Regions from separate parts of the Stenotrophomonas sp. INTA L402-1 genome, predicted to be linked through region 1. Evidence: predicted binding sites of a transcription regulator. Region 1 holds the regulator's gene; each other region holds the start of a gene.
The links. The regulator FliA, encoded in region 1, starts transcription of late flagellar genes. The targets are predictions, from matches to a motif close to TAAAGTTTNNCNNNCNNNGGCCGATAA.

Region 1 (10,622 bases):
ACCCATCTGTCGCACCTGATCCGCGAGCACGCACCGGAACTGCTCGGCCACGAGGAAGTGCAGCACCTGCTGGCCAACCTGGCCAAGAGCGCGCCCAAGCTCGTCGAAGATCTGACGCCGAAGGCGCTGCCGCTGTCGGCGGTGGTGCGCGTGTTGCAGAACCTGCTGGTCGAGCGCATTCCGATCCGCCAGTTGCGCAAGATCGCCGAAGCGCTGGTCGAACACGCGCCCAGCAGCCAGGACCCGGCCGTGCTGACTGCCGCCGTGCGCACCGCACTGGGCCGCTTCATCGTGCAGGAGATCGCCGGAATGTCGGCGGAGCTGCCGGTGTTCACGCTCAACCCACAATTGGAACGTGTCTTGCAGGAGTCCACGCAGGGCAACGGCGCCGCGCTGGAACCCGGACTCGCTGAGCGACTGCACCAGAGCCTGGCCGAATGTGTCAGCAAGCAGGAAGCCCGCAACGAGCCCGCGGTCGTGCTGGTACCTGGCCCGGTGCGTGCCGCGCTGGCCCGCCTGGTCCGCCACAGCGTTCCGTCGCTGTCGGTCCTGGCCTACAGCGAGGTGCCGGAGGACAAGCGCCTGAAGCTGGTCGGAACGATCAGCTGACGCCGCCCTCCGATGCGCCAGAAAACAGACACCACTTTCGAACCAACGCAACAGACAGATACCAAGGGGAACCCGCACCGTGCAGACCACCGACCACCCGAGTTCTCCGACCGCCACCCCGCCGTCTTCGTCCCGTGACCACAGCATGAAAATCAAACGATTCGTCGCCGCCGACATGCGCTCGGCCATGAACCTGGTGCGCAAGGAACATGGTCCTGACGCCGTGATCCTGTCCAACCGCCGGATCGAGGAAGGCATCGAGATCGTCGCCGCCGCCAACTACGACGAGAGCGCCGTGCAGCGTGCACTGGAAGCCTCGCGTCGTGACATCGCTCCGCCGCCGGCGCCGAAGCCGCGCACCGCCGCCGACGCGGTGATCGCCGCGGTCACCCGCCGCCGCAGCAATACCCCTGCACCGGAACCGGTCGCCGCAACCACCTCGGCCGTGGCTGCCCTCGCCCGCGCTGCGGTCGGCGCCACCGGCCGCACCCTGGACAGCGCCGACGAGATCGTGCCGACCCGCGGCAGCACCGGCTTCGCCGCCACCCTGGCACGCGCCGCCGTCAACGAACCGGCGCTGCCGGATCAGATCTTCGCTCCGTTCGCCGAAGCCATCGTCGCACCGGCGCCCAGCACCGCCGCACCGGCCAACCGCGCCCGCTTCCAGATCGACCCGCCGCACGAGACGCATCACGAAAGCGCGGCGTCGGCCGTGCAGCCGCCGCCGCTGCCGACCGCTGCCGTGACCGAAGCGCAACCCGGGATCGTCGCCAGCGGACCGGCACCGGTCGAAGCCAGCGACGAAACCGGCGCTGCCCCCGTGCTCGCCCCAGCCCCGGCACTGACCCTGGTGGCCCAGGACGACGCCGAGATCCGCCAGCTGCGCCAGGAAGTGGCCGGCATGCGCCATGTGATCGAGCGCGAGATGAACCGCTTCACCGACGAGCGCCTGCGCGGCTGCCCGGTGCGCGCCACCGCGCTGGACCTGATGGACGAGTATGGCTTCGATGCCGGCCTCGCCCGCGACGTGGCCATGCAGATCCCGCTGGAGACCGAGGCCCATCGAGGCCGCGGCCTGATGCTGGGGCTGATTTCGCGCAAGCTGCCGATCGCCCCGGTCGACCCGCTGGAAGAAGGTGGTGTGATCGCACTGGTCGGCCCGACCGGCGCCGGCAAGACCACCACCATCGCCAAGCTGGCCTCGCGCTTCGCCGAGAAGCACGCGCCGCGTGACGTGGCCCTGGTCACCACCGACACCACCCGCATCGGTGCCCGCGAGCAGCTGTACGGCTACGGCCGCCAGCTCGGCATCGCGGTGCACGAGGCCAACAGCGGCACCGACCTGGACCAGCTGCTGGAACGCTTGAAGGACTACAAGCTGGTGCTGATCGACACCGCCGGCCTGGGCCCGCGCGACCGCGCCCTGGCCGCCCAGCTGCAGTGGCTGCGTGCCGCCCGCCAGGTCCGCACCCTGCTGGTGCTGCCGGCCAACACCAGCTTCGGCGACATGGACGAGGTGGTCCGCCGCTTCGGCGCGGCCAACCTGCAGGGCCTGGTACTGAGCAAGCTGGACGAGACCGGCCGCTTCGGCAACGCCCTGTCGGTGGCCGTGGATCATGCCCTGCCGATCACCTGGGTGACCGATGGCCAGGACGTCCCGGAGGACCTGCACCGGGCCAGCGCAGCCAATCTTGTACTTCGCCTTGAAGATTTGCGCCGCGCGGCCGATATGCCCTGCAACCCGGAGTTGAACCATGCCGTCGCGTGAGTACGCCAAGCTGACCAAGACCTTCCCGCTGTCGGCCACCCGCAGCGAGCCGCTCGGCCCTGTGCGCACCATTGCGGTCACTGGCGGCAAGGGCGGCGTGGGCAAGACGAATGTGTCGGCCAACCTGGCCGTGGCGCTGGCTGGCATGGGCAAGCGCACGCTGCTGCTGGACGCCGACCTCGGCCTGGCCAACATCGACGTGATCCTGGGCCTGAACCCCACCTTTACGCTGGCCGACCTGGTTGCCGGCCGCTGCACGCTGGATGACGTCATCGTCGAAGGCCCGAACGGCGTGCTGGTCGTCCCGGCCGCGTCCGGCCGCCGCCACATGGCCGAGCTGGCCCCGGCCGAGCACGTCGGCCTGGTCAACGTGTTCTCCGAGCTGGAACGCGAGCTGGACATCATGGTGGTGGACACCGCCGCCGGCATCAACGATGGCGTATTGACCTTCTGCCAGGCCGCACAGGACACCGTGGTGGTGGTCTGTGACGAGCCGGCCTCGATCACCGACGCCTACGCACTGATCAAGGTACTGTCGCGCGAACGTGGCGTGGACCGCATCCAGGTGGTGGCCAACATGGTGCGCGACCCGAACGAGGGCCGCGTGCTGTACGAAAAGCTGACCCGCGTCTGCGAGAAGTTCCTTGCCGATGTCTCGCTGAACTACCTCGGCTGCGTGCCGCAGGATGACTGGCTGCGCCTGTCGGTGCAGCGCCAGCAGCCGGTGGTGAAGGCCTATCCGTCCAGCCCGGCGGCGCTGGCGATCACCGAGATCGCGCGCCGTACCGCGCGCTGGCAGGCGCCGACCGAACCGCGTGGCGGCGTCGAGTTCTTCCTCGAACGCATCCTCAAGCAGCGTGGGGTGACGGCATGAAAGGCGCAGCCCAGTACAGGGAAGTGCAGCGCTCGGCGGCGAACGAAGTCATCGCCCAGCATTCGGACCTGGTGCGGCGCATCGCCCACCACCTGGCCGCGCGCCTGCCGGCCAGCGTCGAGGTCGACGACCTGATCCAGGCCGGCATGATGGGCCTGATCGAAGCCTCGCGCAGCTATGACGCCGACCAGGGTGCTTCTTTCGAGACCTACGCCTCGATCCGCATCCGTGGTTCGATGATCGACGAGATCCGCCGTGGTGACTGGGTCCCGCGCTCGGTGCACCGCCGTGCACGTGATGCCGCCGCCACCATCCGCCGCCTGGAACAGAGCAGTGGCCGTGCCGCCAGCGCCACTGAAGTGGCCGCCGCGATGGAGATGCCGCTGCCCGAGTACCTGCGGCTGATGGAAGACGCTGCACGTGGCCAGGTGCTGAGCCTGGAATCGCGCATCGAGGACCAGGGCGAGCTGGACACCGTCGCCCAGGGCGGGCCGACCCCGCAGCAGGTACTGGAGCGCGGCGAGTTCGGTCGCGAGCTGGGCAAGGCCATCGGCCACCTGCCCGAGCGCGAACAACTGGTGCTCTCGCTGTACTACGAGCAGGAACTGAACCTGAAGGAGATCGGCGCGGTGCTCGGCGTGAGCGAGTCGCGGGTCTGCCAGATCCACGGCCAGGCGGTACTGCGCCTGCGTGGCCGGCTGAAGCTGTTCGAGGCTGCCGACGCAGGCCTCGAAGAATGAACATCCCCGAGGCGGCTGCCCCCGGCCGTCCGGAATGAACAACAAAGGAATTCTGCTTTGAACAAGAACATGCGCATCCTGATCGTCGACGACTTCTCGACCATGCGTCGAATCGTCAAGAACCTGCTGGGCGATCTGGGCTTCACCAATACCGCCGAAGCCGAGGACGGGCATGCCGCGCTGTCGCTGCTGCAGAGCCAGCCGTTCGATTTCGTGGTCACCGACTGGAACATGCCGGTGATGACCGGCATCGAGCTGCTCAAGGCCATCCGTGCCGATGCCAAGCTGAAGACCCTGCCGGTGCTGATGGTCACGGCCGAAGCCAAGCGCGAGCAGATCATCGAAGCCGCCCAGAGCGGCGTGAACGGCTACATCATCAAGCCGTTCACCGCGCAGACGCTGGAAGAGAAGCTCGGCAAGATCTTCGAACGCCTGGCGGCCAGCGCCTGATGGATACCACGGTCGACAAGAACGCCCTCGCCCTGCGCCTGCAGGAGGCTCTGGACGCACTCGAGTCCGGTGACGAGGCCGCCTGGCGGCAGCGCATCGATGGGCTGGTCGCGCTGCGCACGCAGCCGATGATGAGCGGCCTCTCGCGGCTGGCCCGCGAGCTGGGACAGGCGCTGGGCGAACTGCCGACCGTGCCGAGCGAAGCCGGCGAACTGGACGACGCCTGCGCGCGACTGGACCACGTGGTGGCGATGACCGAACAGGCGACGCACCGCACCCTGGACCTGGCCGAGGAATGCCGCAGCCTGACCGAACAGTTGCGCGCTGAAGGCCTGCAGCCGGGCCAGGACGCGCAGCTCGAGCGCATCCGCCACAACCTGACCGAGATCGCCCTGACCCAGAGCTACCAGGACCTGACCGGGCAGATCATCCGTCGCGTGGTCGGCATCGTCCGCCGCGTGCACGAAGGCTTCGGCGCGCTCGGCCTGCCGCCGGAACAGCATCGCACCGACCCGGAACTGGCCGGGCCGGCACTGAAGGGACTGGACCGCCACGCGGTCTCGCAGAACGACGCCGACGACCTGTTGTCGGACCTGGGGCTGTAAGCATGAGCGCGGTATCCGACGACATCACTGCCGATTTCATCATCGAGGCGCAGGAAATCCTGGATCGCCTGGGCGAACAGCTGGTGTCGCTGGAGCAGGCACCCCAGGACGGCGAACAGCTCAATGCGGTGTTCCGCGGCTACCACACGCTGAAGGGCGGCGCCGGCTTCCTCGGCGTCACCGCCATGGTCGAGCTGTGCCATGCCGCTGAAGAGGCGCTGGGCGCCGCACGTGCCGGCCAGGCCGTGCTGCAGGCCCACCACTTCGACGCGGCCCAGCAATCGCTGGACTACCTGCAATCGATGCTGGACGCGGTTTCCTCCGGCACCGAGCCGGGCTATGCGCCGCCGGACCTGATCGCACAGTTCGACGTGCACGGCGGTGCCGTGGCTGCACCCGCCGCCGCCGCAGCACCCATCGCGGGTGGCAGCGACCTGATCACCGACGACGAATTCGAGGCTCTGCTCGACCAGCTGCATGGTGGCAACGCGCCGACCGCGGTCGCGCCAGCGAAGAAGGCCGACGACGGACTGATCAGCGAAGACGAGTTCGAAGCCCTGCTCGACCAGCTGCACGGTGGCGCCGCACCGGGCACCAAGCCTGCGGCCGTGGTGGCACCGGCACCGATCGCAGCGCCGCGCCCGGTCGCCGCACCGGCACCGGTGGCGAAGCCGGCCGCCAAGCCGCTGGCCGAGGCCGAACATACCGTGCGCGTGGACACCAAGCGCCTGGACGCGATCGTCAACCTGATCGGCGAACTGGTGCTGTCACGCAATCGGCTCAAGACCCTGCGCGCACGCCTGCGTGATGAAGAGCTGGACCGCGCCGTGTCCACCCTGGACATCGCCACGGCCCGCCTGCAGTCGGCAGTGATGCGTACCCGCATGCAGCCGGTGGGCAAGGTGTTCTCGCGCTTCCCCAAGGTTGCCCGCGACGTCGCCCGCTCGCTGAAGAAGGAAGTGGACCTGGAACTGATCGGCGCCGAGACCGAGCTCGACCGCAACCTGGTCGAAGCGCTGGCCGACCCGCTGGTGCACTTGGTCCGCAACGCCATCGACCATGGCGTGGAAATGCCCGACCTGCGCGAGGCACAGGGCAAGCCACGGATGGGCCATGTGCGCCTGTCCGCACAGCAGGAAGGCGACTACGTCAGCATCGAGGTACAGGACGATGGCGCCGGCATCGACCCGGAAAAGCTGCGCGCCAAGGCGCGCGAGAAGGGCCTGATCGATCCGGAAGCCGCCGCGCGCCTGAGCAGCGAGGAGTGCCTGCACCTGGTGTTCCTGCCCGGCTTCTCGACCAAGCAGCAGGTCACCGACATCTCCGGTCGTGGCGTCGGCATGGACGTGGTGCAGTCACGCATCCGCGAACTGAGCGGCCAGATCCAGATCCAGTCGGAACTGGGCCGTGGCAGCCGCTTCCTGATCCGCGTGCCGCTGACCCTGGCGATCCTGCCGACCCTGCTGGTGCAGGCCGGCGAGGACGTCTATGCGCTGCCGCTGGCCCGCGTGATGGAAGTGCTGCACGCGCCGCGCACCTCGCTGGGCTGGTTCGATGGCCGTGCCGTGCTCGACCGCCGCTCGCACACGCTGCCGCTGGTCGATCTGCGCCAGTGGCTGGATGTGACGCCGGCCGCCTCGCCGCTGCTGACCATCGTGGTGCTGCAAGCTGGCGAAGCGCGCTTCGGGCTGGTCGTGGACCAGGTACGCGGGCGTGAGGAAGTGGTCATCAAGCCGCTGCCGAAAGCGCTGCGCGGCCTGCGCGGTTATGCCGGTGCAACCTTGATCGGCGATGGTCGCATGGCGCTGATCCTGGACGTGGACGGGCTGCGATGACCCCCGCCGGGCCATGCCCGGCGCCCCGAAAACTGTGACTACCGTCTGTACGCGATCTACCGGTGTCTCAAGTCCCATTCATACACGCCGATACCGGAACCATGGATAGACTCAGCCTCATTGGACTCTTTCTCGCCCTGGCCTCGCTGGTCGGCGGCAGCATCCTCAAGGGCGCCGGCCTGGCGTCGTTGTGGTCGCCTGCGGCGTTCGTGATCGTCATCGTCGGCACCGTCGCCGCGATCCTGCTGCATACCTCGCCGGCGGTGTTCAAGCATGCCTTCAAGATCGTGCGCTGGGTCGTGCGCCCGCCGCACAGCGATCGCCGCGAACTGATCCAGCAGATCGTCGAGTGGAGCAACATCGCCCGCCGCCAGGGCCTGCTGGGCCTGGAATCGCAGGTGGAAGCACAGCAGGACCCGTTCCTGCGCAAGGGCCTGCAGCTGCTGGTGGACGGCGTCGAACCCGAATCGATGCGGCACATGCTGGAAATCGAACTGGGCAGCCAGGAACACCAGGACCAGGCCGGTGCCAAGGTCTTCGAAGCGATGGGCATCTATGCACCGACGCTGGGCATCATCGGTGCCGTGCTTGGCCTGATCGCGGTGATGAAGAACCTGGCCGACCCGAGCAAGCTCGGCCACGGCATCGCCGCAGCGTTCACCGCCACCATCTACGGCATCGCCTCGGCCAACCTGCTGTTCCTGCCGGTGGCCGCCAAGCTCAAGAGTGTGATCTCGCACAACACCCGCGACCGCGAAATGGTCATCGAAGGCCTGATCTCGATCGCCCAGGGCGAAAACCCGCGCAACATCGAAACCAACCTCTCCGGCTTCCTGCACTGACATGGCCCGCCGCAAGCACCACGAAGAGCACGCCAACCACGAAGCATGGGCGATCCCCTATGCCGACCTGATGACGCTGCTGCTCGCCTTCTTCGTGGTCATGTACGCGATTTCCTCGGTGAACGAAGGCAAGTACCGGATCATGGCCGACGCGCTGACCGATGCCTTCGGGGGCGCGCCGCGCACGATCAATCCGGTACAGGTGGGTAACAAGCAGGTGCAGGGTGGCGGCTGGGACAGCCCCTCGGTGATCAAGTCCGGCACCAAGATCGGGCCCTCGGCGCCTGCGCCGTCGCACGACCCGACCCTGCTGCCGTCGATGGCCTCGCAGATGCGTATGCCTGTTTCGGTGCACAACCAGGAGCAGATCGCGCGCGCCGAGCGCCAGCTCAACAGCATCGCCGACCGCCTGACCGCCGCGCTCGCGCCGCTGATCGACCGCGGCATGATCAGCGTGCGCCGCACCGAGCTGTGGATCGAAGTCGAGATCAACAGCGACATCCTGTTCCCCACCGGCTCGGCGGCGCTGGACGTGCATGCGCGGCAGACCCTGGCCAGCCTGGCCGAGGTCCTGCGCGACGTACCCAACAGCGTGCGCGTGGAAGGCCACACCGACAACGTACCGATCGCCACCGCCACCTTCCCGTCGAACTGGGAACTGTCGGCCGGGCGCGCGGCCAGCGTGGTGCACCTGTTCGCCGACCAGGGCGTGCAGCCGTCGCGGCTGGCCATGGTCGGCTACGGCCAGTTCCGCCCGCGCGAAGAGAACGACAGCGCGCAGGGCCGCAACCGCAACCGCCGGGTGATGGTCATCATCCTGGCCGACACCTCGCACTCGGTGGACCCACTCGGCCAGCGCCTGAACGCAGCCACCGGCGCCACCCGGAACACCGATACCGAACAAGCCGCGGCAACTCCGGCTACCGCCCCCACCTCCCCCATCGCACCGGTGAAGTTGCCGCCGGTGCCGGCTGGCAGCCGCGTCGGCGCCGCCGTTCCCCCGGCAATGAAGGAGTAATCCGATGCGCATCTGGGCAGTCGCCAACCAGAAGGGCGGAGTCGGCAAGACCACCACCACCCTCGCCCTCGGCCGCGGACTGGCCGCACTTGGCCATCGCGTGCTGCTGATCGACCTCGATCCGCATGCCTCGCTCAGCCGCGCGTTCGGCGTACCGGTAGACCCGCCGCCGGCTGGCGTGCTGGAGCTGTTCGGCGCCCCGCCCGCCGATCTTTCCAGCCTGTGCCATGCCAGCAGCATCCATGGCCTGGACTATGTCTGCGCACAGTCCGCGCTGGCCACGCTGGAACGCCGCAGCGCCAACCAGCCTGGCCTTGGCCTGGCGCTGCAGAATGCGCTTGCGCGCCATCAGGGCCAGCACGACTACATCCTGCTGGACTGCGCGCCCACCCTCGGCCTGTTGATGATCAATGCGCTGGCCGCAGCCGATCGCCTGATCATCCCCACCCAGGCCGAGCCGCTGGCCCTGCATGGCCTGGATGGCATGGTCCGCACCGGCGAGATGGTCGAACGCTCGCGCCGCCGCCCGCTGCCGATCTCGATCCTGCCTACCCTGTTCGACCGCCGCACCCGCGCCGGCAACGAGTCGCTGCGCACGATGCAGGATCGTCACGGCACCCGTGTGTGGGAAGACGCGATTCCGATCGACACCCGCATCAGCAACGCCGCCGGCCTGACCCTGCCGAGCGTTGGTGAGGATTACCCGGGCCGCGGCCTGGCCGCCTATCGCCGCGCGCTGAACTGGATCCTCGGCGAGGATGCCCGCGCCCTGGAGCAGGCCGCATGAACAGCACCGGTGTACTGGACGACTACCTGGACGAACTGCTGGGCGAAGCGATCGCCGTGGCACCACCGGCTGCACCGCCGCCGGCGAGCGACGAAGCGTGCCCAGCAATTGCAGCCGACGCCGAACGCGAGCCGACCTGGGATGACCTACCGGCCGAGGTGATCTACGAAACCGAGACCGTCGCCGCTGCGCCTGCCGTCGACAACGCCGCACTCGAAGCCGCCTTCGACGCGGCCGCAACGGCTGAGCGCGAACCCACCTGGGACGATCTGCCCGCCGAAGTGATCTACGAAACGGAGACTGTTGCTGCTGCCGCGGCAGAGGACGACGCAGCACTGGAGGCCGCCTTCGAGGCCGCCGCGATGCCTGTTGCCGCCCCCGAGCGCGAACCGACCTGGGATGACCTGCCTGACGAGGTGATCCACGAGACGGCCCCTGCTCCCGCCACCGCCAAGTCTGGCCCGGAACCTACATGGGACGACCTGCCGGACGAAGTGATCTACGAGACCGATCCGGCCGACAGCCATCGACTCGCCCACACCGACAGCCCCGGCCTGGAGGCCGCGTTCGAGGCCGCTGCCGGCGGCGAGGACGTTCCTGCGCCACCAGCGGCCGTGGTCGCAGCACCCGCTCCAGTTGCACGCACCGATGCCGCACCGCCCCCGCGCGTGGCCGTGGACGCGCCAACAGGCAACCGCCCGAGCAGCTGGCAGGAGCTGCAGGCACAGGCACATCGGCCCGCCAGCAGCCCGCATCCGCAGAACCGACGCGCCGGCGAGCGCACCTCGCGCTGGCTGCGCCTGCGCTGCGGCACCCAGGCCTATGCACTGGAACTGCTGAAGGTGCAGGAAGTGGTGCTGCCGGTGCCGCTGCTGCCGTTGCGCGGCACTGCGCCGGCCATGCTGGGCATCATGAACCTGCGTGGCCAGGTGGTACCGGTGATGGACCTCGGCCTGCACCTGGGCGCCGCGGCCGCCGAAGACGACTCACAGACCCGCATCGTGGTGCTGGAGGAAGACGGCGAGACCATCGGCCTGCGCGTGTCGGCAGTGGAAGATGTGGCCAACCTCACCGATTCGCAGATCGAACCGCCC
Region 2 (10,622 bases), on a different contig from region 1:
GGCTACCCGGTGTTCACCCTGGTCGACATCGACCGCATGTGGGTGGCGATGAACCTGCGCGAATCGCAGATGCAGGGCATGAAGGTCGGCAGCAAGCTGCAGGGCAGCGTGCCGGCGCTTGGCCAGAACGGCGAGTTCGAGGTTTATTTCATCAATCCGGCCGGTGACTATGCGACCTGGCGGACCACCCGCCAGTCGTCCGGCTACGACGTCCGCAGCTTCGAGGTGCGGGTGCGCCCGGTACGCCGCATCGAGGGCTTCCGCCCCGGCATGAGCGTGCTGTTCGCATGGCCCCAGCACTGAGCCCCGACAGCAGCAGCTTCGCCGCCAGCTGGCGGCGCGAGCTGCGGTCGCTGCGCGGCAACCGCGCCGACCTGCTGCTGGTCACCCTGCTGCCGCTGCTGATGCTAGTGGTGATGGCGTGGATGTTCACGCCCTCGGTGATGCGCGACATCCCGATCGCGGTGGTCGACCTTGACCACAGCAGCGACAGCCGCCTGCTGCTGCGCATGCTCGATGCCAGCCCCGGCGTGCGCATCGCCAGCCAGCCGGTGGACCTGGAAGACGCACGCTCGCAGCTGCGTCGGCTGGATGTGTTCGCCATCGTACTGGTGCCGCGCGATGTCACCCGGCAGGCGTTGCGTGGGCGCCAGGGCACGGTGTTCGCCTATTACAACGCCACCTACATGACCACCGGCCAGTCCGCGGCGCGCGATATCGGCGACGCGGTCTCGGCCTGGAACGCACGCCTGCTGCGCGAGCGCATCGGCCTGCAGGTCGGCCCGGGCAAGCTGCGTGCGGCACCGATCGCGGTGCAGTCGGACATCCTGTACAACCCGGCGCGCAGCTACGAGCTGTTCCTGCTGCCATTGATCTTCCCGGCGGTGTTGTCGCTGGTGCTGGCACTTGCGGTGGCCGGCAGCCTCGGCCGCGAGATCCGCGACGGCAGCCTGCCCGCCCGGCTCGGCCGCACACCGTGGCCGGCGATTGCCGGCAAGATCGCGCCGTACGTCCTGCTGTTCTCGCTGTATGGCGCGCTCGGCATCGGTTACCTGGCCTGGCTGCGCGGCGACGGTGTGGCCGGCAGCGTGCTCCTGCTGCTGCTCGCACAACCTCTGTTCTACCTGGCTACTGCCGCCTACGCGTTGTTCTTCGTCGGCGTCACCCGCGACATGGGTACCGCGCTGTCCGCGGTCGGCCTCAGCATCGGTACTGCACTGGCATTTTCCAGCGCCACCTTCCCGGTGCTGGACGGGCCGTTATTCACCCGCGTCTGGCATCAGCTGCTGCCGCTCAGCGCCTATATCAAGCTGCAGACCCAGCAACAGTTCATCGGTTCGCCGCTGCAGGTTTCGGTATGGCCGATGGCCACGTTGCTGCTGATGTCAGTGGTGGCTGGCAGCATCGGTGGGCTGCGCCTGATCGCCTTCGCGCGTACGCCCGAAGCCGCGCAACCGGCGGGGGCCGACGCATGAGCGCACTCTGGCGCAGCCTGCGGCAGACCCTGATGGCGGTACTGTGCGACCGCTATGCGATCGTAGTGATGGTCGGCGCGGTAATCCTGTACTCGTTCTTCTACCCGGCCGCGTATCGCCACCAGGTGGCCGGCAACCTGCCGGTACTGGTGGTGGATGAAGACCACAGCGCGACCAGCCGCGAGCTGCTGCGCAAGCTCGATGCACTCCGTGTTGCGCGCGTGATCGGACAACCGGCAGACATCGACAGCGCGCGCCAGCAGCTGGAAGCCGGCCACGCCGAAGGCATCGTGCTGATCCCGGCCGACCTGGAGCGCGACATCCTGCGCGGCCATCCGGCCAAGCTGGTGCTGCTCGGCAACGGCGCCTACCTGGGCCGTGCCAGTTGGGTGCTGGGCAGCGTGGCCGATGCACTGGGCGCGTTCGGACGTGATGCCGTGGTCGGCCAGGCCGCCTTCATGGGCGCACCGCAGGCACCACCGGTCACGCTGGTGCAGCGCCCGCTGTACAACACCCAGGAAGGCTACGGCAGCGCCATCGTGCCGGGAGTGGCCGAGCTGATCGTGCACCAGACCCTGCTGATGGGCATCGGCGTCCTGCTCGGTGGCCGTCGTCTCGCACTCGGCCGGCGCCTGCGCTTCGACCTGCCGACCCTGGCCGGCATGGCACTGGGCTTCGGCCTGATCGGCCTGTTTGGCCTGTTCTATTACGCCGGCTTCACCGCCTGGGTGCAGGACTACCCGCGCGGCGGCAATCCGCTGGGCCAGCTGCTGGGCGGCACCTTGTTCATCGCCGCCACCGTGGCCTTCGGCCTGTTCGTCGGCAGTTTCTTCCGCACCCGCGAACGCGCCTTCCAGTACATCATCGCCACCTCGATCCCGCTGTTCTTCCTGGCCAACCTGTCGTGGCCGGCAGTGATGACGCCACCACCGCTGGTCTGGCTGGCGCAGCTTCTGCCGACCACCTCGGGCATCAACCTGATGGTGCGCCTGAACCAGATGGACGCCCGCCTGGCCGAAGTCAGCCACGAACTGGTCACCCTCACCGTCCTGCTGCTGCTCTACGGCAGCCTCGCCACCTGGCGCCTCCTCGCAAAAAAGGGGACGGAGGGGATTAAGTCGTAAACGGCAGATTGGGGGATTGCGACTTAATCCCCTCCGTCCCCTTTTCCTGCAACGAAGAACGCCGGCGCGAGGCCGGCGTTCGGATACTGCATCGTGGAAGGGCCAACCAGGTCGGTCAATCAGCGGTAGACGCGTTCGCAGCGACGTTCCACCACGCGGTCGCCGTTCTTCTGCTGGCTGTTGCCCTGAATCTGGCGACCGGCCGCACCACCTGCAACGGCGCCTGCCACGGTGGCCAGCTTCTTGCCGTTGCCGCCACCTACCTGGTTGCCGAGCAGGCCACCGATCACGGCGCCGGTAGCGGTACCCGTGATGCGGTTCGGATCGCGCGAGTTGCGCTGCACTTCCACGTTCTTGCAGACCACGCGGCTGCCGTCGTTGAACTTGCGTCCCTCATCGCGCGGGCCATAGGTCTGCGCGCCGGCCACCGACGAAGCCGCCAGCAGGGTGCCCAGCACAAGCAATCGGGTCGAGGTCTTCATGGCCATCTCCTGAGTTCCGGTATGGCGCCAGTGTCCTCCCGCGGTTGGCAACCGGAAGTGAAATGCGCGTGTCCGCCACTTCATCGGCCATCGCACGTTCAGGAAGAAAATCCGCGCCCATCGCGACCAGCCGTCGCGATGGGCGCCGTCTCCCTGCCGACCTTGCCCTCTTCTAGAACTCTTCCCAACCACCCGCATTGGCCGCCAGCGTCGGCTCGATCCGCGGCGACAGCACCGCGGGCCGGCGCACCGGCGCAACCGATGCCGCCACGGCTGCCAGCGCCGGGCGCACCGCGGCGGCAGCGGTCACTGCCCCCGTGCGGAACACCGAAACCGCCTCGGCCAGCAGGTTGGCCTGCTCCTCCATCGAGCGTGCCGCCGCACTGGCCTCTTCTACAAGCGCCGCATTCTGCTGCGTGGTCTCATCCATCTGCACCACCGCCTGGTTGACCTGTTCGATGCCCGAGCTCTGCTCCTGGGAGGCAGCAGAGATATCGGCCATGATGTCGGTCACGCGCTGCACCGAGGCCACGATTTCGCCCATCGTGGTGCCCGCCTGGCGGACCAGCGCCGAACCGTCGGCGACCTTGCCGACCGAATCCTCGATCAGCCCCTTGATCTCCTTGGCCGCACCCGCCGAGCGCTGCGCCAGCGTACGCACTTCGCTGGCCACCACTGCAAAGCCCCTGCCCTGCTCGCCGGCACGCGCAGCTTCGACCGCCGCGTTCAGCGCGAGGATATTGGTCTGGAAGGCGATGCCATCGATGACCGAGATGATTTCGGCGATCTTCTTCGACGATGCCTCGATGGCCGACATCGTGGTGACCACCTGGCCCACCACTTCACCGCCCTGCGAGGCGACACCATGCGCGCCGATGGCCAATTGGTTGGCCTGCCGTGCATGCTCGGCATTCTGCTTCACGGTGGAGGTCAGCTCCTCCATCGATGCTGCCGTTTCTTCCAGGTTTGCCGCCTGCTGTTCGGTACGCCGCGACAGGTCGGTGTTGCCCGAAGCAATTTCACCTGCGGCCAGATTGATGCTGGAGGCGCTGGACTGGATTCGGCCGACGATCTGCTTGAGCTGGTCGACGGTGGCATTGCAGTCATCACGCATGCGCGCGAACACGCCATGGAAATCACCCTGCATGCGCACGGTCAGGTCGCCGCGCGAGATGGCCTGCAGCAGGGTCGACACCTGCACCAGGTTCTCGTCGGTGGTCTGCATCAGGCGGTTGAGCCCGGCCACCATGTCGCGGAAATCATAGGCGAAGCGATCTTCGTCGCCGCGCAGGCTGAAGTCGCCTGCCGCGGCCGCTGTCGCCAACCGGCGGATCTCGCTGTTGATCGCCGACAGGCTGGACTTGGTTTCGTCCATCGCCTGGGTGATCGCCGCCTTCTCGCCCGGCAGCGGGTCCATGTCCACCGACAGATCGCCGCGTGCGTAGTGTTTCATCACCTCGATCAGCCGGTTCTGTACCTGCACGTGCGATCCAACCAGCGCATTGGTCTCATGCACCATGCGCCCGTAGTCACCGGGGAACGCGCTCTCGTCCATGCGGTAGCTGAGGCTGCCGGCATCGTGCTGGCGGGCCAGCTCCCCCTGTGCCGCCATCACCGACTGCAGCTGTGCCTGCATGCGCTGCATCGACTTCAGCAGCTGGGTCACCTCGTCGTTGCCGGTGGCGTCGATGCTGCTGTCCAGGCGGCCACTGGCGATGCCGTCGGCCAGCTTCACCGCTCCTTCCAGCGGGCGGGTCAGGCTGCGGGTGATCGCCCAGGCCGCCAACGTCCCCAGCAACAGGCTCAGTGCCCCGAACGCGATCGACAGCGTGCCGGTCCACGATTCGGTTGCGCGGTACTCTTCGCGGCTGCGTTCGGTCAGTGCTTCCTGGTGGCGCAGCAGGGCCGAAATGGATTCATTCCAGGCCGTTGCCAATCCGTGCTCGGCCAGCAGCTCCTTCGCTGCACCATCGAAATCCCCCGCCTTCATGCGCTCATGCAATTGCTGGGTTGATGCATCGGTGGCCTTGCGGGCCGCCTCGATGCGCGCGACCAGGGTATCGCCGGTAGCGTCACGCGGAATCTTGATGTACTTGGCCCAGATACCGTCATAGGTCCGCGACAACTCCTGGGCACGCTGGTAATCCTTGTCGAACTCGTCACCCCGCTTGATCACCATCAGGCGACGATGCATCAGCACCGCGTTGTTGGTATCAAGCATGTCATTCAACAGGCGCATCTTCACCATGTTGACGTCCACCACTTTCTCGAACTGGGCGGATTTCAGCTGATTCCCATACAGCACCAGGCCGACGATGGCCATGATGAACAGCAGCAGCAGACCGAAGCCGGCGCCAAGCCGGGATCCCACACGGAGATTACGTAAGGCAAGCATCTCAATTCCCTTGATCGTGGCCGTACGTTCGATGGCGGCGCAGCGGAGGGAAACTTTACGGGACTTTATATATGGACCGATCCAAATATATGGAACTGTGCAGGCAGTCAGAAAATGCAGCGGCCGATAATGGCGCCATATCCTTATCGAATACCGCTGCCACGCCAACGCCCGATGAAAATCACGCAGGATTAACACCATAATAACACCACCCCATCCAAGGCGGCCCGGATTATCTGCGCCGGACACAACCGTCGCCCCGGAGGGCTACAGTCTGCAGATGACACGGATCCTGCACATCGAAGGCGCGTCCATCAACGACATCGCCAGCCTCTACGTGGAAATCAATCGTGTGTTCATGGCCGACGAAGACTGGCAGCTGGGCGCAAGCCTGGACGCGCTTGATGACCTGCTGCACGGGGGCTACGGCGCGCTCGCCGGTCATGCCACCGCCACGGTGGTGTGGCGCGACATCGCCCACAGCCGCGAGGCACTGGGCCGCGAGACGACGCGCGCCTGGCTGCAGTCGAAACTCGATCAGGGCGGCAGGTTCAACGGTCCGGCCATCCACGCTCAGTTGATGGCACTGTCGCTTGGCCAGGGACAGACCTACTTCGAGATCGTCATGGAGATCTTCGGCAGCCATCCGCAGATCACCCTGGTGCCAGGCTGAGCACTCTGCAGCAACCAGCCCCCATCAGCTCAAAGCTTGGCCAGGGCCTCGCCCAGCCGGCGTGGGAACGCCACTTCGCTGGCCAGGTGCCATGCGCGTGCATTGGCGCCCAGCCGGGTCCACTCGGCCTCATCCATCGCCAGCGCATGCTCGACGGCCTGTTCCAGTGCCTTCTCATCCACATGCCAGGTCCTGGACAGATGGCAGGGCTCGCCCTCGTGCGCGGCAACCAGGATGCCGCGGCTGTCGTCGATCATCTGGTTCATCGGCGCGCCATCGCAGGTGATCACCACCGCCCCGCAGCTCATCGCTTCCACCAGGTAATGGCCCCAGCCTTCGGTCTGCGACAGGCACAGGTGGAACGCATGTTCGTTCTGCAGGCGCTGCACCTCCTGGTCGGGCAGGCGCTCGCGGACGATCCGCAGGTTCGCGGCCCCGCCCTCATCTTCGTCCGAAGGGCCGCCGCGCAGGATGGTCAGCAAGGGCCACTCCGGATGGCGCTTCCAGACCTCGACCAGCGTTGCCGTGCCCTTCATGCGACTGGTACCAGCTGCATGCAGGAAAGTGCGCGGCCTGCGCGGCACCGCCGGGTCGTAGCGGTCACGGCTGCAGAAACCGACTTCCAGTGCGCGCATGCCCAGCGCATTGAAGATGCGCGTAGCGTCTTCGGTCTTGGTCAACAACGCATCGAACCGCGGCAGGATCCGCAGGCTGCGTGCGGACACCCATTCCGGATTCGGAATCAACAGATTGACCTCGGCCAGTCCGAAGCTTGCCGGCCGGACATGCTCCAGCGAGATGTTGATGTCGAACCGGGCCGGCGTGCGCCCCAGGCTCAGCCACGAGGCCAGCAGCCTGCGCAGGCGCATCCCGCGGAGCTTCCAGGCCCCCCCATTGCGCACCGCGTCCAGACGGCTGACCGTCACCGTGTGCCCGAGCTGCTGCAACGAGCGCTCGATCACCTGGATGTCATGGGACAGGCCACGCTGGTTGTCGGCGGCCAGCAGGTGGATATGCGCCATCAGGAGGGACTCCCTGGCCGGCGCAGGTCGCGCGCAGGCAAGGCGGTCGCCAGCATGAAGCCCAGCACCAGGTAGAAATAGAACGAATGGGGCATCGCCCGGTAGAACACGTTGTCCGTGAACGCCGACAGCGCATAGACGATGACCACGGCAAGTCCGGCGGTGGCGATCATCGCGGTGATGTCGTCGGCGTGGCCGAGACGTCGCACGAAATGAATGCCGGGCAGGATGAAGACCAGCAGCATGATCAGCAGCAACGGCACGCCACCGGTCACCGCCGCTTCCAGGTACTCGTTGTGCGGGTGGTTGTAGCGGAAGATCGACTCGGACACCTCGCCGCGGGCGATGCCCTCACGTGCATAGGTACCGAACTGGTTCAGGCCCACCCCTGCCACGGGATGCTCGGCGAAGGCGTCGACCGCCACGCCCCACATGGCGATGCGCTCGCGGACCGAGCCGACCTCGTTTTCCTGGTTGAAACCGGAGATCTCGCCACTGACCTCACCGAAGCGCTGGATCACCTCATGGTTCAGCACCGAGGTGGCACCGACCACGCCAATGACCAGGGCACCGACGAAGGCCAGTGCCCCCCGCCAGCGCCGGGTGCGCCGGACGTGCACCGCAATCACCATCAGCATGGCGGGAATGAACGCCAGGATCGGCCCGCGGCTCTGCGCCAGGATCGAACCGTAGACGCCGACCGCGATGGCCACGCCGTGCAGCCAGCGTTCGGCCGGATGCACATTGGGCTGGATCAACCGGATGACCGAGAACAACGCCATGCACAGCGTCACCATGGTGAACTCGATCGCCGTCCATTCGCCGCCACTGAAACCGTGCGCGCGTTCAAGGCCCATCACGTGGTGCTGCACGATGCACGACCCGCCGAAGACCAGGGTGGACACGGCGAAGATCTTCCAGATCAGGCGCCAGTCCAGCGCAGTGGCGAACACGGCAGCGGTGCCCAGGTAGAGCAGTGTCTGCGCCGGCAGATCCAGCTCGTTCCAGCGCAGCCCGTGCCAGAGGATGCTGTAGAAGGCATAAGCCAGGCGCAGGAAGCAGACGATCACGATGAACCGGGCGATGCGGTAGCGCAGGCGGACATCGGGCTGGCGGCGGATCAGAACCACGCCGGTGACCAGCAGGGCCAGCAGCAGCACCGCCTTCAGCAAGGTGTAGGGTGCGGAGCCGGCAAGCGGAACGATGGCGACCAGGATGCTCAGCAGGACGGTACGCCAGGTGTAACGAGGTTCGGCGGCCATGCAGGCTGCAGTCATGCTTGTTCTTTCCATCAACGCCCGCCCGGGGGATAAGTCGCCCCGGTTTCCATGGAGGCCGCTTGGCGGAAATCGCCGGGGCTGACACTACCGTGGGCCCCTGGGGAAATCAACCAAAGTGCCGGCGCAGGGGCGCAGCCGTTGGCACACGGACAGCCCCCGGGCCCAGCACGGGTGCCGCGGATCATCGACCTCCCCAGGTCGCTACACTAATGTCCTCTCCGGCCATGCCTGCGCGTGGCCACGCCCCGACGCCCTGCCAAGACGCGAAACGCCCCAAGTGACTGATACAAAAGACAACACCAGCAACGCCAAGGCGTCCAAGGAACACACCCCGCTGATGAAGCAGTTCTTCGCGGCCAAGTCCGATTACCCGGACCTGCTGCTGTTCTTCCGCATGGGTGACTTCTACGAACTGTTCTATGACGACGCCCGTAAGGCGGCGCGCCTGCTCGACATCACCCTGACCCAGCGCGGCAGCTCCGGCGGCGCACCGATCCCGATGGCCGGCGTGCCGGTACATGCCTATGAAGGCTACCTGGCACGGCTGGTGGCGCTGGGCGAGTCGGTGGCGATCTGCGAGCAGATCGGCGACCCGGCGCTGGCCAAGGGCCTGGTCGAGCGCAAGGTGGTGCGCATCGTCACCCCCGGCACGGTCACCGACGAGGCGCTGCTGGATGAACGCCGCGACACCCTGCTGATGGCCCTGTCGCGCAGCAAGCAGGGCTACGGCCTGGCCTGGGCCGACCTGGCCGGCGGCCGCTTCCTGGTCAACGAGGTGGAAACCGACGACGCGCTGGAAGCCGAACTGGCACGGCTGGAACCGGCCGAGCTGCTGGTGCCCGATGAAGAGAACTGGCCGGAGTTCCTGCGCCAGCGCACCGGCGTACGTCGCCGCGCGCCGTGGCTGTTCGATGCCGACAGCGGCCGCCGCCAGCTGCTGAATTTCTTCAAGCTGCATGACCTGAGCGGCTTCGGCATCGACGACAAGCCGCGCGCCACCGCTGCGGCCGGTGCCCTGCTTGGCTATGTCGAGGAAACCCAGAAGCAGCGCCTGCCGCACCTGACCTCGATCGCGATGGAAACCGCCGGCGAGGCGATCGCGATGAACGCCGCTACCCGCCGCCATCTGGAACTGGATACGCGTGTTGATGGCGACACCCGCAATACGCTGCTGGGTGTGCTCGACAGCACGGTGACGCCGATGGGCGGGCGCCTGCTGCGGCGCTGGCTGCACCGCCCGCTGCGCCTGCGCGAGGTGCTCGTACAGCGCCACCATGCGGTGGAAACCCTGATCGATCGCGGCAGCGATGCGGACATCCGCGAGCAGTTCCGCCGCCTCGGTGACCTGGAACGCATCCTCACCCGTGTCGCGCTGCGTTCGGCGCGGCCGCGCGATTTCTCCACCCTGCGCGACGGCCTGGGCCTGCTGCCGGCGGTGCGCGAGGTGCTGGCACCACTGGATTCGCCGCGCCTGCAGACGTTGCATGCGGCGCTGGGCGAACACGACGAGTGCGCGCAGCTGCTGGCCAGCGCCATCGCCGAAATGCCGCCGCTGAAGCTGAGCGATGGCGGCGTGCTGGCCGATGGCTTCGATGAAGAGCTGGACGAGCTGCGCCGCCTGTCCACCCACGCCGACCAGTTCCTGGTCGACCTGGAACAGCGCGAGCGCGAAAGCAGCGGCATTCCCACCCTGAAAGTGGGCTACAACCGCGTGCACGGCTACTACATCGAGATCAGCAAGGGCCAGTCCGACCGCGCGCCGGTGCACTACACCCGCCGCCAGACGCTGACCAATGCCGAGCGCTACATCACCGAAGAACTGAAGGCGTTCGAAGACAAGGTGCTGTCCGCGCGTGACCGCTCGCTGTCGCGCGAGAGGTACCTGTACGAGCAGCTGCTGGACACCCTCGGCGGCCAACTGGAACCCCTGAAGCAATGCGCCGCCGCGCTGAGCGAACTGGACGTACTGGCCGCCTTCGCCGAACGCGCGCAGGCGCTGGACTGGGCGCGCCCGGAGCTGCAGGCCGAGCCGTGCCTGAAGATCGAGCGTGGCCGCCACCCGGTGGTCGAGGCGGTGCGCGAGCAGCCGTTCGAACCCAATGATCTGGATCTGCATCCGGACCGTCGCATGCTGGTCATCACCGGCCCGAACATGGGCGGTAAATCGACCT
Region 3 (10,622 bases), on a different contig from region 1:
GGTTTGGTTTACCCAGGAGAGACGCCATGAGCTGGCATGAAGATCCCATCGACGCACCGCAGGCCGACGTGGCGGAAGACGCCTACGAAGCCGAGCCGGTGGCGGCCGTGGCGCAGCCCCGCCGTGGCAACGACGTGTACTACCTCGGCGATACCGGGCGCCTGCCGCTGGATGCGCGCCGCGCGCTGTGCCAGCTGCTGATCGGCCCCAGCATCGACCAGCTGCGCCACGCCAAACTGTGGCCGGCACTGATCCGCAGCGAAGCCGCCATCCGTTCGGCGCTGGCCGACCTGTTCCTGGAACTGGTGCTGGACCGCGACAGCGGCGTGGCGTTCACCCGCCAGGCCGACACCGAAGACGTGGATGCGCCGGTGCTGCTGCGCACCTCGCCGCTGACCTTCATCGACTCGGTGCTGCTGCTGTACCTGCGCCAGCAGCTGGCCGAGGCCGATGCGCGCGGCAACCGCGCGGTGGTCGCCGACGCCGAGATGGCCGAAGCGCTGGCCATCTACGAGAAGAACCTGTCCACCGACCGCGCCGGCTTCAACCGCCGCGTCGCCTCGGCGGTGCAGAAGATGAAGGACAACCACATCCTGACCCGCCTCAGCGGCCAGGAAGACCGCCACGAAGTCTCGCCGGCGCTGAAGCTGCTGTTCTCCGCCGAAGACGTGTCCCAGCTTTCGGCGGTGTACCGCCAGCTGCGCGAAACCCCGGCCGCCGAGGCCTGAGAGACCCGACCATCGCATGGCTATCTCCAAGCACACTCCCGCACTGTTCAACGAAGGCCTGCCGGACCCGCGCCTGCAGCAGTTCCGCATGCGCCGCCTGCAGGTGCACAACTGGGGCACCTTCAACGGCCTGACCGAAGTGCCAATCGCCGAGCGCGGCTTCCTGTTCGTCGGCCGTTCCGGCTCGGGCAAGTCGACCCTGCTCGATGCCATGTCCGCGCTGCTGACGCCGCCGGCCATCGTCGACTTCAACGCCGCCGCGCGTGAAGCCGAGCGCAGCGGCCGCGACCGCAACCTGGTGTCCTACGTGCGTGGCGCCTGGGCCGACCAGCAGGACAGCGGCACCGGCGAAATCGCCACCCAGTACCTGCGCAAGGGCGCGACCTGGACCGCACTGGTGCTGGAATACCGCGCCGGCGATGGCCGCGTGGTCAGCCTGGTGCGCCTGCTGTGGATCTCCGGCAACGGCACCTCGGCCGGTGACGTGCGCAAGCACTACATGATTGCCGAGCGCCCGTTCGACATCGCCAAGGATCTTGGCGGTTTCGACCTGGACCTGCGCAAGCTCAAGCAGAAGCTGTCCGACCTGCATCACTTCGACACCTTCTCCGGCTACGCCGAGCGCTTCCGCGACCTGCTCGGCATCGACAACGAGATGGCGCTGCGCCTGCTGCACAAGACGCAGTCGGCGAAGAACCTGGGCGACCTCAACGTCTTCCTGCGCGACTTCATGCTCGACACGCCGAAGACCTTCGACGCCGCCGAGCGTCTGGTCAGCGACTTCGCCGAGCTTGATGGCGCGCACCAGGCCGTGGTCACCGCGCGCCGCCAGGTGGAAACCCTGCTGCCGGCACGCGCCTACTACAACGACCTGAAGGAAATGCACCGCCAGCGCGGCGACGACGAAGCGCTGAAGCTCGGCGTCGACAGCTTCCGCGAAAGCCGCCGCCAGGCGCTGATCGAAGCGCGCCTGCGCGAGATGGACGTGCGTGACCGTGGCCTGCTCGGCGAAGAGGCCCAGCGCCGCGCCGCGCTCGACAACCACACCGAGCGCCTGGCCGAACTGGAACTGCAGCGCCGCCAGCAGGGCGGTGAACGCATCGAGGAACTGGAACGCGAGCAGGGCCGCGCCGAAGCCGAGCGCGACCGCCGCAAGGCCAAGCGAGACCAGGCCCAGGAAGCGGCGCAGCAGCTGCAGGCCGAACTGCCCGACGATGCCCATGGCTTCGCCGAGTTGGTCGAGCGTGCGCAGAACGAACTGCAGGACCGCCAGCGTGCCTCGGCGGCACTGGACGATGCGATCAGCGATCGCCTCGGCGGCAAGCGCGATGACGAGCGCCGCTTCGGTGAAGTGCGCAGCGAACTTGAAGCGATGCAGCGCACCCCCTCCAACATCCCGGCGCCGATGCAGAAGCTGCGCGCGCGCCTGGCCGAGGAAACCGGCATCGCCGAAGCGGCGCTGCCGTTCGTCGGCGAGCTGATCCAGGTCCGCTCGGAGGAGCAGGGCTGGCAGGGCGCCATCGAACGTGTGCTGGGCGGCTTCGCGCTGTCGCTGCTGGTCGATGACAAGCACTACAACGACGTCGCCGAGTGGGTGAACCGCACTCACCTGGGCATGCGCTTCACCTACTACCGCGTGCGCCGCAACGATGATGCGTTCGCCCGCGAGCCGTCGGCGAAGTCGCTGCTGCACAAACTGGAGCTGCGCGAGCATGTGTTCGAAAGCTGGCTGCGGCGCGAGCTCGGCAAGCGCTTCGACTACGAATGCGTGGATGCCAAGCAGCTGCGCAACGTCGACCGCGGCATCACCCGCGAAGGCCAGGTCAAGCATCCGGGCGACCGTTTCGAGAAGGACGACCGCAGCGCGGTAGGCGACCGCCGCCGCTGGATCCTGGGCTTCAACAACCACGACAAGGTGGGCGCCTTCGAGCGCGAAGCACAGGAACTGGCCAAGCGCATCGCCAGCTGCGAGACTGACATCGCGCGCCTGCGCGGCCAGCGTGACCGCGACAACGAACGCCGCCTGGCCTGCCACGAGCTGGTCAGCATCAGCTGGAACGAGATCGACATCGCCGCTCCGCAGCAGCGCCTGAGCGACATCGAGGCCACCCTGCGTGACCTGCGCGAAGGCAATGCCGATCTGGCCAAGCTGGCCAAGCAGATCGACGCCGTGCGCGCCGACATCGAGCAGTCCCGCCGCACCTATGAGGACGTCCGCGTCGAGCGCGGCCAGCTGGTCAAGGAGCGCGATCGCCTCGACCGCGCCCGCCAGCAGAGCCGTGCGCTGGTGCTGCCGAGCCTGGCCCAGGAGCAGGAAGCCGGGCTCGCCGAGCGCCTGCAGGAGCAGGGCCCGCTCAGCCTGGAAACGCTGGAAGCGCACATGCGCCAGGTCAGCAACGCGCTGAACGAGCAGCTGTCGTCCTCGCAGCAGGACCTCAACCGCATCGAGAACCAGCTGATCGGTTGCTTCCGTCGCTTCATCCAGCAGTGGCCGGAGGAATCGGGCGACTTCACCGTCTCGGTGGCCTCGGCCGAGGACTTCCTCGCCCGCCTCGAACGCCTGGAGCGCGACGGCCTGCCGCAGCACGAAGAGCGCTTCTTCGATCTGTTGCAGAACCAGAGCAAGAACAACCTGCTGGCCCTGCAGCGCCACAGCGCCGAGGCCCGCAAGTCGATCGGCCAGCGCCTGGACGAGGTGAACGCCAGCCTGGAACAGGTGCCGTTCAACCGTGGCACGCTGCTGACCATTGAACTGAGCGACCGCCGCCTGCCGGAAGTCGGTGAGTTCCACCTGCAGCTGCGCGAGGTGCTGTCGCAGCAGCAGACCGAGCAGCGCGAGCTGGCCGAATCGCAGTTCACCGTGCTGCGCCAGCTGGTCAACCGCCTGGGTTCACAGGAAGGCGAAGACAAGCGCTGGCGCGAACTGGTGCTGGACGTGCGCATGCACGTGGAGTTCATCGGCGTCGAGCTGGATGCGGAAACGCGCCAGCAGGTCGAGATCTACCGCAGCGGCGCCGGCAAGTCCGGCGGCCAGCGCCAGAAACTGGCCACCACCTGCCTGGCTGCGGCACTGCGCTACCAGCTCGGCGGCGCTGACAGCCAGCTGCCCAGCTACGCCGCGGTCGTGCTTGACGAAGCCTTCGACAAGGCCGACAACGAGTTCACCGCACTGGCGATGAACATCTTCGACAACTTCGGCTTCCAGATGGTGGTGGCCACCCCGCTGAAGTCGGTGATGACGCTGGAACCGTTCATCGGCGGTGCCTGCTTCGTCGAAATCAGCGGCCGCCACGACTCCGGCGTGCTGCTGATCGAGTACGACGAAGAAGGCAAGCGCCTGAAGCTGCCCGAGCGCAGCCGCCAGCAGGCCAACGAACCGGAAGAAGCCGAGGCCTGACCACCTCGGTCCAGCGACCTGTAGAGCCGAGCCATGCTCGGCTGCTCTTCGCGCTCGGAAACCGTGTGCCAACCAAGGTTGGCACCTACCGGAAGTCGCTCTGCTCTTGCCCTTGCTCCCAGCTTCCGCGCTCGCGCAGAGGCCGGGTAGCGGTTGGGTGAGGGGGCATGGCAGGACCGCGAGCGCCATGGATGGCGCTCACGAGCCCCCATGGACGGGTTCACGGCGTGTCCTGCCATGCCCCCTCATCCGATCGCCCACATGGGAGTCAGGCGCCAGCGACGCGGTGGATCACGCTCCACGCAACGTATCCCACGCCATCCGCGCGATCAGCACCACCACCAGCCCCACGAACAGCTTGCGGATGAACGGCGTGCCGCCCTTCAGCGCCAACCGCGTGCCCACCACCGAACCGATGATGTTGGCCGCCGCCATCGGCAGCGCGAACAGCCACAGGATGTTGCCGGTCGGCACGAAGAACGAGATCGCCGCCACATTGGTCGCCAGGTTCACCACCTTCGATGCCGCCGACGCGCGCAGGAAATCCAACCCGAAGAAGCGCACGAACAGGAAGATCAGGAAGCTGCCGGTGCCCGGCCCGAAGAAACCATCGTAGAAGCCGATCGCCGCACCAATGGCCAGTGCGATGGTCAGCTCGCGGCGGCCGATCTCCTGTGGCCGGTGCAGTGCACCGAAGTCCTTCTTCCACAGCGTGTATGCCAACATCGCGATCAGCAGCACCAGCACCAGTGGGCGCACCGCGTCCTTGGGCAGCAGGCTCACCGCGGTGGCCCCGGCGAAGGAGAAGATGAAGGCGGTGCCGGCCGCGAACAGCACCGGCTTCCACGGGAAGCGCACGTTGCGCGCATAGCGCCAGGCAGCCGCACCGGTGCCGAACATCGAACTGAACTTGTTGGTACCGAACAGCATCGCCGGCGTCTGCTGCGGCAGCACCGTGAACAGGCCGGGCAGCTGCACCAGGCCACCGCCACCCACGGCGGCATCCACAAGACCGGCGATGAAGGCGATCACCACCAGCCACCACAACTCAGGGGGAACCAGTTCCAGCACGGCGATCAATCAAGGTGGGGGCGCGACAGCATACGCCTGTCCTGCTTCAGCTGGCCCGTGCCGCGCGTGGATCAATCCGCGCAACCCGGCGACAATGCCGGCATGAGCCGAAAACCCGCCGATCCCTGTCCCTGTGGCCTGCCCGCCGACTATGCCGCCTGCTGCGGCCGTTTCCACGCCGGTGAAGCCGCGCCCGATGCCGAGCGCCTGATGCGTTCGCGTTACAGCGCCTACGTGCGCGGTCTGGCTGACTACCTGCGCCAGAGCTGGCACCCGGACACGCGTCCGGCCGAGCTGTCACTGGATGAAGCACCCGGCCAGCGCACGCATTGGCTGGGCCTGACCGTGCACGAGCACACCGTCACCGGTGCTGACAGCGCCGATGTCCGCTTCACCGCGCGCTATCGCGTCGGAGGCGGCAGTGCGGTCAAGATGACCGAACACAGCCGCTTCCAGCGCATCGACGGCCGCTGGTACTACTTCGACGCGGCCTGAGCCCTACGCGCTGCGCGCAGCCAGCACGCGCTGGCCGCCGTGCGCGCGCACCTGGTTGCGGCCGCCGTCCTTGGCCACATACAGGGCCTGGTCGGCGGCCTTGACCACTGCCATCGGGCGCGGATCCACATGGCTGTCGGCCAGGCCGATGCTCACTGTCACCTGTACCACCTGGCCGCTGCCACCGCGTCCGCGCTGCTGGCGGCCGGCTTCGTCATCGCGGCTGCGGGTGCTGCGGTCGCGCAGCTGCATGCGGGTCTCCTCGATGCTCTGCCGCAGCGCCTCCACGGCATCCATGCAGGCCGCCGCAGGGCGGTCCAGGAACACCACCGCGAACTCCTCACCGCCATAGCGGAATGCACGGCCACCGTCGCCCACCCGCGCCAGCCGCGAGGCCACCAGGCGCAGTACATCGTCTCCGGTGTCGTGGCCATGGGTGTCGTTGAATGATTTGAAGTGGTCCACGTCCACCATCGCGATGCTGTAGGTGCCGCGTGCCCGCTGCAGGGTCTCGTTGAATGCCCGTCGCCCCGGCAGGCCGGTCAACTCATCGCGGAAGGCCATGTGGAAGGACTCCTGCAGCATCGCGCCCAGCATCAGCAGCAGGGCGGCGCTGCTCAGCGCCGGCAGCAGCACCGGCTGCAGGAAGATCCGCGGCAGCATCCACCACAGGCACAGCAGGGCCAGCAGCATCGCCGTGTGCAGTGGCCGAGGATGCCGCCACGCCTGCCAGCCCAACGCTGCGGTCGCCAGCAGGAACAGCAGCGCCGGCAGCTGCGCCAGCGCGTTCCAGTCGGCGGGAATCCAGGCCCAGTGACGGTTCGACAGCAGATCGTGCATGCCGCGCGGCTGCTGTGTGGCTAGCAGCAGGAAGATCATCACCGCGGTGCCGATGGCAATACCGCGCAGCAGCAGGTCCTGGCGCCGCCGTCCGCGCTCCGGCCACAACGCAAGGCCGGCAGACAACAGCGGCAACCAGGCCGAGATGGCGTGGAAGCGCAGCGGTGTCAGCGTGGTGACATGGCCATTGCGCAGGTAGCCAGCGACGTCCTGGTGCAGCAGCGCGAACATCACCGCCACAACCATCAGCAGGCACAACGTGCGCACCTGGTGGTAGAGCAGGGCCAGGCCGGCACCGAGGCAGGCCAGCAGCCAGGGCAGGATGCGCTGCGCCGGGCTGGCCACGTCTGCGGTATCCAATGCGGTCCACACCACCACGGCAACCAGCACGGCAGGCAGCACGAACAGGTAATGCGCAGGCTGGCGGAGCGGATGCAGGGGCAAGCAGGAATTCCAGCGCGGTGACGACGCGGCCGCAGCACTGCCGTTAGCGGCGTGCGTGCCTGCATCTTGAATGCGGCAGGCTCATCCATGTGAACGAAGTGACGCCGAACCATGACGTCGCACTCACCGTCCAGCGCCGATGCTGCCCACATGGACAGCGTACCCGCCGCCGTCGCTGCCCCGCAGCACGATCTCGCCCGCCAGTTCGCCCATGTACGGACGCGCAGCCTGCAGCTGGCCGCGCCGCTCAGTGCCGAGGACGCCATGCTGCAGAGCATGGCTGACGCCAGCCCGAGCAAATGGCACCTGGCCCACACCACCTGGTTCTTCGAACGCTTCGTGCTGGCGGGTTTCGCCACCGCGCCAGCGCATGACCCGGGCTGGGACTACCTGTTCAACAGCTACTACAAGAGCATCGGCCCGGCGCATGCGCGGCCACAGCGCGGGTTGCTGTCGCGCCCGTCGCTGCAGCAGGTGCGCGACTACCGCCAGCAGGTCGATGCGCAGGTGCAATCGCGGTTGGCGGCGGGCGATCTCGATGAACAGGCACTGCAGCATCTGCAGCTGGGCCTGCAGCACGAGCAGCAGCATCAGGAACTGCTGCTCACCGACATCAAGCATGCGTTCTGGTGCAACCCGCTGCAGCCCACCTACCGCGAGGACCTGCAGCCTGCCACCAGCGCTGCCAGTGCGCAGGGCTGGATCGAATCACCCGAGCGCATCGTCACCGTCGGCGCCGCGGCATGGCCGCAGCAGGCCGCGTTCGCCTACGACAACGAATCGCCAGCGCACCGCGTGCTGCTCCCCGCGCACGCATTGGCCGAGCGTCCCGTGAGCAATGCTGAGTACCGGGCCTTCATCGACGCCGGTGGCTATCGCGAACCGCGCTGGTGGCTCAGCGAAGGCTGGGCGCTGCGCGAAGCCGAGGGCTGGCAGCACCCGCTGTACTGGGATGACGCCCTGCAGCGCGAGTACACCCTGGGCGGTTGGCGCGAACTGGATCCGCACGCGCCGGTCTGCCACCTCAGCTACTACGAGGCCGATGCCTGCGCCCGCTGGTCCGACGCGCGCCTGCCCAGCGAGTACGAATGGGAAGCCGCCGCTGCGTCGCAGCCGCTGCGCGGCCATTTCGCTGACGACGACCGGCTGCATCCGCAGGCATCGCAGGGCAGTGGAATGCGGCAGCTGTTCGGCGATGTCTGGGAGTGGACCCACAGCGCGTATGGCGCCTATCCGGGCTTCCGTCCCTTCGCCGGCAACCTCGGTGAGTACAACGGCAAGTTCATGTGCGGGCAGTGGGTGCTGCGTGGCGGCAGCTGCGCGACACCCCGCGGCCATGTGCGCGCCAGCTACCGCAACTTCTTCATGCCGCCGGCGCGCTGGCAGTTCTCCGGGCTGCGCCTGGCCAGGGACCTCACATGAGCACCGTGCATGACGCGCTGCAGGCATTGACCGATCTCACCCCCGGGCGGCAGCAGATCCTCTCCGACGTAGTGGCCGGACTCTCACGTACGCCGCGCCAGCTGCCGTCCAAGTACTTCTACGATGCGCGTGGCTCGCGCCTGTTCGAGCAGATCACGCAGACCCCCGAGTACTACCCCACGCGCACCGAGCTGGCCCTGCTGAAGCGTGTGCTGCCGGACATCGCCCGCAGCGTTGGCCCGCGTCTGCACGTGGTGGAGCTGGGCAGTGGCAGCGGACGCAAGACCGCGCTGCTGCTGGCCGCACTTCACGACCCGGTGGCCTATACGCCGATTGAAATCTCGCGGGCCGCGCTGCTGTCCAGCATCGATCATCTGGCGCCGGCGTTGCCGGAGGTGGAGATGCTGCCGGTCTGTGCCGACTTCACCCGCCCCGTCGCCGTTCCCATGCCCGAGCGCGAACCCGCGCGACGGCTGCTGTTCTTCCCCGGTTCCACGCTGGGCAACTTTGAAGGCGAAGACGCGGTCGCACTGCTGCGGGCGATGCGCCAGACGATGGGCCGCGACGGCCTGGCCCTGGTCGGCATCGATCTGCACAAGGACCCGGCGCTGATCGAAGCGGCCTACAACGACACGCAGGGTGTCACCGCCGCGTTCACTCTCAACCTGCTGGCCCGGCTCAATCGCGAGATCGGCAGCGACTTCGACCTCGACGGCTTCCACCACCGTGCCTGCTACAGCACCGCGCGGCTGCGCATCGAAACCGATCTGGTCAGCCGCTGGGCGCAGGATGTGCATCTGGACGGCCGCACCTTCCACTTCGCCGCCGACGAACCGATCCGTGTGGAGTACAGCCACAAGTACACCGACGACAGCTTCGAGGCGCTGCTGCAGCAGGCGGGCCTGCAGGTCACGCAGCGCTGGAATGCCGACAGTCCCGCCTACGGCCTGCGCCTGCTGCGTGCCATCTAGGGCGGCCGGCCAGCCGGTACCCCTTCAGGTTCTGCAGCACCGCTACCCCTAAGATGGCCGTGCAACGGCAACACGGAGGACGCCATGCCCATTCTGACCACCCTCGGCCTGGCGGCCGCTCTCGCCTCGCCCCCCGCGCTGCCTGCAGCACCGGATGCCAGCGTCGATCCGGCCTTCAGCCGCTGCCTTTCGGGCCTGCAGGCCACGGCCGCCAGCCAGGGCATCAGCGCCGAGCGCTTCAACGAAATCACCGCCGGCCTCACCCCGGACCCCAGCGTGCTCGGCCTGCTCGACGCGCAGCCGGAATTCACCACGCCGATCTGGGACTACCTGGCCGCGCTGGTCGATCGCCAGCGCGTGGCTGATGGTCGCGCCATGCTGCAGCAGCATCGCGACCTGCTCGATCGAGTGTCGGCGCAGTACGGCGTCGATCCGGCCACCATCGTCGCGGTCTGGGGCGTGGAGAGCGACTACGGCCGCGTGTTCGGCAAGCGCCCCCTGCTGCAGTCACTGGCCACGCTGTCCTGCGCCGGCCGTCGCCAACCTTTCTTCCGCGGTGAATTGCTGGCACTGCTCAAGCTGATCGACCGCGGCGACCTGCAGGCACAGGGCCTCACCGGTTCCTGGGCCGGTGCCTTCGGGCATACGCAGTTCATGCCCAGCACCTACGCACGCATCGCCGTGGACGGTGATGGCGATGGCCGCCGCGATCTGGTCGGCAGCATTCCCGATGCGCTGGCCTCCACTGCCAACTACCTCAAGCGTGCCGGCTGGCGCAGTGGCGAGCCGTGGGGCATGGAAGTTCTCGTTCCCGCTGGCTTCAACGCCAGCCAGGCCGGACGTACCCAGCGTCGCGCCCTGGCCGACTGGCGTGCGCAGGGCCTGACCGCGCTGGATGGCAGTGCGCTGGCTCCGGCCAACCTGCCGGCGGATGCGCGCGCCGCCCTGCTGCTGCCGGCCGGCAACAAGGGCCCGGCGTTGCTGGTGTTCCGCAACTACGACGCGATCTACAGCTACAACGCCGCCGAAAGCTATGCGCTGGCGATCGCCACGCTGGCTGACCAGCTGCGTGGCGGCAACGGGCTGGCCACCGCCTGGCCGACGGATGATCCCGGCATCGGCCGCGATGAACGCCGTCAGCTGCAGACCCTGCTGCTGGCGCGTGGCCACGACATCGGTACCGCCGACGGCATGATCGGTACCGCCACCCGTCGCGCGATCCAGTCCGAGCAGCAGCGCCTGGGCTGGGCCAAT

Region 2: AC5O77_RS16675 (methyl-accepting chemotaxis protein) is a predicted target of FliA. The motif match lies at 5,508-5,534, and genes of this name have one in related genera.
Region 3: AC5O77_RS18550 (GGDEF domain-containing protein) is a predicted target of FliA. The motif match lies at 7,019-7,045, and genes of this name have one in related genera.

Annotation. Positions count from the first base shown of each region.
Region 1 is NZ_JCAFWP010000001.1:126,264-136,885, reverse strand. It holds gene flhA (flagellar biosynthesis protein FlhA) at 1-609, shown strand, start outside; gene flhF (flagellar biosynthesis GTPase FlhF) at 755-2,377, shown strand; gene AC5O77_RS00545 (MinD/ParA family ATP-binding protein) at 2,364-3,251, shown strand; gene AC5O77_RS00540 (RNA polymerase sigma factor FliA) at 3,248-3,991, shown strand; gene cheY (chemotaxis response regulator CheY) at 4,049-4,441, shown strand; gene AC5O77_RS00530 (protein phosphatase CheZ) at 4,441-5,046, shown strand; gene AC5O77_RS00525 (chemotaxis protein CheA) at 5,049-6,881, shown strand; gene AC5O77_RS00520 (flagellar motor protein) at 6,983-7,723, shown strand; gene motD (flagellar motor protein MotD) at 7,725-8,741, shown strand; gene AC5O77_RS00510 (ParA family protein) at 8,746-9,528, shown strand; gene AC5O77_RS00505 (chemotaxis protein CheW) at 9,525-10,622, shown strand, end outside.
Region 2 is NZ_JCAFWP010000032.1:19,119-29,740, reverse strand. It holds gene AC5O77_RS16695 (HlyD family secretion protein) at 1-303, shown strand, start outside; gene AC5O77_RS16690 (ABC transporter permease) at 288-1,475, shown strand; gene AC5O77_RS16685 (ABC transporter permease) at 1,472-2,599, shown strand; gene AC5O77_RS16680 (glycine zipper 2TM domain-containing protein) at 2,719-3,087, opposite strand; gene AC5O77_RS16675 (methyl-accepting chemotaxis protein) at 3,254-5,476, opposite strand; gene AC5O77_RS16670 (barstar family protein) at 5,757-6,149, shown strand; gene AC5O77_RS16665 (glycosyltransferase) at 6,179-7,171, opposite strand; gene AC5O77_RS16660 (O-antigen ligase family protein) at 7,171-8,448, opposite strand; gene mutS (DNA mismatch repair protein MutS) at 8,789-10,622, shown strand, end outside.
Region 3 is NZ_JCAFWP010000040.1:21,948-32,569, forward strand. It holds gene AC5O77_RS18525 (DUF3375 domain-containing protein) at 1-40, shown strand, start outside; gene AC5O77_RS18530 (DUF4194 domain-containing protein) at 27-728, shown strand; gene AC5O77_RS18535 (ATP-binding protein) at 745-4,125, shown strand; gene AC5O77_RS18540 (sulfite exporter TauE/SafE family protein) at 4,417-5,196, opposite strand; gene AC5O77_RS18545 (YchJ family protein) at 5,299-5,691, shown strand; gene AC5O77_RS18550 (GGDEF domain-containing protein) at 5,695-6,975, opposite strand; gene egtB (ergothioneine biosynthesis protein EgtB) at 7,126-8,397, shown strand; gene egtD (L-histidine N(alpha)-methyltransferase) at 8,394-9,368, shown strand; gene AC5O77_RS18565 (lytic murein transglycosylase) at 9,453-10,622, shown strand, end outside.